One region of the Enterobacter sp. SM3 genome, then DNA from elsewhere that is predicted to be linked to it. Evidence: predicted binding sites of a transcription regulator. Region 1 holds the regulator's gene; the other holds the start of a gene.

Region 1 (2,464 bases):
GCCGTCGATGCGCTGAACGAACTGGCTGACGCGCGAAATATCAGCCGCAGCGAGCTCATTGAAGAGATGTTGATCGCCCAGCTTGAGACGTTACGCAGCCAGGCATAAGTCTGAAAATCCCCTTTATCGCCCTTTTCATGTAGCACAGAGTGCAGTCCTGCGCGATAGCTGTTTCCGCAGGGTTGCCAGTTCTGCTATTATTGCCCTTATCCGTGGCCGAATTGCGCCACCATACTATTAAGTTTCAAGAGGTTATTTTACTCATGGCAATCATCGGCATTTTCTTTGGCAGTGATACCGGCAATACCGAAAATATCGCAAAAAACATTCAAAAACAGCTCGGTAAAGACGTTGCTGATGTGCATGACATCGCCAAGAGCAGCAAAGAAGATCTGGAAGGCTATGACATTCTGCTGCTGGGTATCCCAACCTGGTACTACGGTGAAGCCCAGTGCGACTGGGATGATTTCTTCCCGACGCTGGAAGAAGTGGACTTCAACGGTAAGCTGGTGGCCCTGTTTGGCTGTGGCGATCAGGAAGACTACGCCGAATACTTCTGTGACGCGCTGGGTACCATCCGCGATATCATTGAGCCGAATGGCGCGGTTATCGTAGGCCACTGGCCGACTGCCGGTTACCACTTTGAAGCGTCTAAAGGCCTGGCCGATGACGATCACTTCGTGGGTCTGGCCATTGACGAAGACCGTCAGCCAGAGCTGACGGCAGAGCGCGTTGAGAAATGGGTGAAGCAGATCCGTGAGGAACTGCACCTGGACGATATTCTGAACGCCTGATTTTATCGCGGCGCAGCGGCGGCTGCGCCCGTGCTCCAGGTCAAACCGATTAAATTAATCGCTACAATCTTTTAACTTTTTCGCCCAGACCTGTACAATGTCTCCCTGATAAAATGTGGTTTTCCATTGAGCAAGTTTGTTGGTGATACCCCATTTTTATAAGCATATTTTGCCTGAGACTTGCAGTTTTCATTTAGCCGTGGCAGTTCTATAATGAGACGCATTATCCCAGGTGCATTTTCTGTCACTTCCTACAGAAGTGAATCGTTTAGCAACAGGACAGATTCCGCATGACTGACAACAATACCGCATTAAAGAAGGCTGGCCTGAAAGTTACGCTTCCTCGGTTAAAAATCCTTGAAGTGCTTCAGGGTCCAGACAATCACCATGTCAGTGCGGAAGACCTCTATAAACGTCTTATCGACATGGGTGAAGAGATTGGGCTGGCTACCGTCTATCGCGTGCTGAACCAGTTCGATGACGCGGGCATTGTTACCCGTCATAATTTCGAAGGCGGTAAATCTGTTTTCGAACTGACCCAGCAGCAGCACCACGATCACCTGATCTGCCTCGATTGCGGCAAGGTCATTGAATTCAGCGATGATTCCATCGAATCACGCCAGCGTGAAATCGCTGCGCGTCATGGCATCCGACTGACGAACCACAGCCTGTACCTTTACGGTCACTGCGCTGAAGGCGACTGCCGCGAAGACGACCACGCGCACGACGCGAAATAAGCGAGTGTTTTTACTCTGAGCCAGCCGTAAGGTTGGCTTTTTTTTGCCTGAAAAAAGCCCGGAGGCGCTGCGCTTACCGGGCCTACGGGCTATGACACCTTTGTAGGTCCAGCAAGCGCAGCGCCACCGGGCGTAAAGCAACTTATTTATTGTTATTGCGTATCTCGTTCCAGATCTTATCGCAACGCTTCGCCACTTCCTGATCGTTACCGGTTTTACGCGCCTGAATGCAGGCCTGGTAATCCATCACGCGGACGTTTTCCTGCGTCGCGAACTGCTCGTGTGCTTTCTCTTTCTTCAGCACGTTCAGCACGCTCTGACAGGCTTCAATCTTCTCCGGCGAACCTTCCGCAGTATTAATGCAGGCGCTATACGCCTCCTTCAGACGGGTGTCCTCTTTCGGCGCCTGTGTCTGAGCACACGCCACCAGCCCTGATGCCAGCAACGCGACGATTACGATTTTTTTCATCATGTGCAGTCTCCATACCGGCGGGACTCAGCCCGCCGGTGCGTTCATCAGAAGATGGTGAATGGGGCGATAACCATGAATTTCACGTCACGTTCATCCTGGAAGATGTTGCCGTAACCGCCCGCATAGCTCGGGATATCAGAGTGGTTGTCATACTGGGTGAAGTGCAGTTTGAACATTGTGCCTTTCGCGCGGCCATCCTGCAGGGTATAGATAGCATCGAGGCTGTAGGAAGACTCTTTCAGGCGATAGTTGGGATCGTAGTATGCGTCCGGGGTTGCCATATCGGCAGGTTTTGCATCCCAGGCGTAAGCGTAAGACGCGCCCACCGCCCAGCCAGGCAGGTTCCAGTTTTTCAGATCATACATTGCGCCGAAGAAGACCGCTTTCTCGCCGTCGGCGTTGAAGTCTGAGCGGTTATCCCACCAGATATCAAGACGACCGTTGGAGGAGGCGTAGGTCGG
Region 2 (2,464 bases), 1.8 Mb from region 1:
TAAAACCTACGGTGGTTCTGCTCGTGCATTCGACCAGATCGATAACGCACCAGAAGAAAAAGCACGTGGTATCACTATCAACACTTCCCACGTTGAATATGACACCCCGACTCGCCACTACGCACACGTAGACTGCCCAGGCCACGCCGACTATGTTAAAAACATGATCACCGGTGCTGCGCAGATGGACGGCGCGATCCTGGTTGTTGCTGCGACTGACGGCCCAATGCCTCAGACTCGTGAGCACATCCTGCTGGGTCGTCAGGTAGGCGTTCCTTTCATCATCGTGTTCCTGAACAAATGCGACATGGTTGATGATGAAGAGCTGCTGGAACTGGTAGAGATGGAAGTTCGTGAACTGCTGTCTCAGTACGATTTCCCAGGCGACGATACTCCAATCGTTCGTGGTTCTGCTCTGAAAGCGCTGGAAGGCGAAGCAGAGTGGGAAGCGAAAATCATCGAACTGGCTGGCTTCCTGGATTCTTACATCCCAGAACCAGAGCGTGCGATTGACAAGCCATTCCTGCTGCCAATCGAAGACGTATTTTCCATCTCCGGTCGTGGTACCGTTGTTACCGGTCGTGTAGAGCGCGGTATCATCAAAGTTGGCGAAGAAGTTGAAATCGTTGGTATCAAAGAGACTGCGAAGTCTACCTGTACTGGCGTTGAAATGTTCCGCAAACTGCTGGACGAAGGCCGTGCTGGTGAGAACGTTGGTGTTCTGCTGCGTGGTATCAAACGTGAAGAAATCGAACGTGGTCAGGTTCTGGCGAAGCCAGGCTCAATCAAGCCACACACCAAGTTCGAATCTGAAGTGTACATCCTGTCCAAAGACGAAGGCGGCCGTCATACTCCGTTCTTCAAAGGCTACCGTCCACAGTTCTACTTCCGTACAACTGACGTGACCGGTACCATCGAACTGCCAGAAGGCGTTGAGATGGTAATGCCAGGCGACAACATCAAGATGGTTGTGACTCTGATCCACCCAATCGCGATGGACGACGGTCTGCGTTTCGCAATCCGTGAAGGCGGCCGTACCGTTGGCGCGGGCGTTGTTGCTAAAGTTCTGGGCTAATTAATTATCCCTGAATAAAAAAAGGACGCTTCGGCGTCCTTTTTTGTTTTCTGCCGTTCAGGCACTGTCACAAAATTTCGCATTTTTTGCCTGCTCCCGCCCCGTATTGTGGCGCTTGTGCTATTGTAATCATAACCATTCTCACTTACACTTTGCGCATAATTTGAACGGGAGTCTCTATGTACGTTTGTTTATGTAATGGTGTAAGCGACAAGAAAATACGTCAGGCCGTTCGCCAGTTTCAGCCTCAGTCATTTCAGCAGCTACGCAAATTTGTTCCGGTGGGAAATCAATGCGGTAAATGCGTACGTGCTGCGCGAGAGATCATGCAGGACGAATTGATGCAGATCCCGGAATACAAAGAGATCGCGTAAGCGCGCATCTTTTTTTTGACATCCCTGTAGCCCGATCTACGCTTCAATGAGTGGAAGCGGAGGGACTATATAATGAAAGGTGATGTTAAAATCATAAGTTATCTCAATAAATTATTGGGAAATGAGCTTGTCGCAATTAACCAGTACTTTCTTCACGCGAGAATGTTCAAAAACTGGGGGCTTAAACGTCTGAACGACGTTGAGTACCATGAATCGATCGATGAAATGAAGCACGCTGATAAATATATCGAGCGTATTTTATTCCTTGAAGGCATTCCAAACCTGCAGGACCTCGGAAAGCTGGGCATCGGAGAAGATGTCGAAGAGATGCTGCGTTCCGACCTCAGGCTGGAGCTGGAAGGCGCCAAAGATCTCCGTGAAGCCATTGCCTACGCAGACAGCGTACATGACTACGTCAGTCGGGATATGATGATCCAGATCCTGGCCGATGAAGAAGGCCACATTGACTGGCTGGAAACGGAGCTGGATCTGATTGCTAAAATCGGCCTGCAGAACTACCTTCAGTCGCAGATTAAAGTGGAAGAGTAACCACCGTCTTCCAGCCTACGCATAAACCCGCTGCTGCCAGAAATGGCCCAAAAGGCAGTGGGTTTTTTAATGCCCCTTTATCAGGGGTGAGAAACGAAGACACAAGAATGCTAAGTAGCGCCATAAGCGCAGCGAGTAACGCCAGCGTAGGCAGTATGCACCAGCCATGCCACGCGCCAAGCGCCGCCAGGTATTTTACATCGCCATATCCCATCCCTTCACGCCGGCAGATAAACCGATATCCCCAGTAGATAACGGCAAAACCGATATATCCGGCCATCGCACCCACCACCGCACTCGGCAGAAAATCAGGATGGATACAGAGCTGAAAGAGCAGGCCCGTCCATAGCAGCGGGCAGAGAAATTTATCGGGAAGCAGTCCGTAGCGAATATCTGCACGGACAAGAAAGGCCGTCAGCGAAAAATAGATCAGCAAAAAGGGGAGGGTGGTTAGCATGGAAATGGT

Evidence for each region. The regulator Fur, encoded in region 1, represses iron uptake genes when iron is present. The targets are predictions, from matches to a motif close to ATAATAATGAGAACNACTATCAA.
Region 2: the regulator Fur is predicted to act here: its motif matches at 1,198-1,220, upstream of bfd (bacterioferritin-associated ferredoxin).

What each region holds. Positions count from the first base shown of each region.
Region 1 covers NZ_CP099971.1:1,327,298-1,329,761, reverse strand. The annotation lists gene ybfE (LexA regulated protein) at 1-108, shown strand, start outside; gene fldA (flavodoxin FldA) at 264-794, shown strand; gene fur (ferric iron uptake transcriptional regulator) at 1,085-1,531, shown strand; gene chiQ (ChiQ/YbfN family lipoprotein) at 1,674-2,000, opposite strand; gene chiP (chitoporin ChiP) at 2,048-2,464, opposite strand, start outside.
Region 2 covers NZ_CP099971.1:4,414,501-4,416,964, reverse strand. The annotation lists gene tuf (elongation factor Tu) at 1-1,075, shown strand, start outside; gene bfd (bacterioferritin-associated ferredoxin) at 1,255-1,449, shown strand; gene bfr (bacterioferritin) at 1,522-1,998, shown strand; gene GVO84_RS20770 (prepilin peptidase) at 1,982-2,455, opposite strand.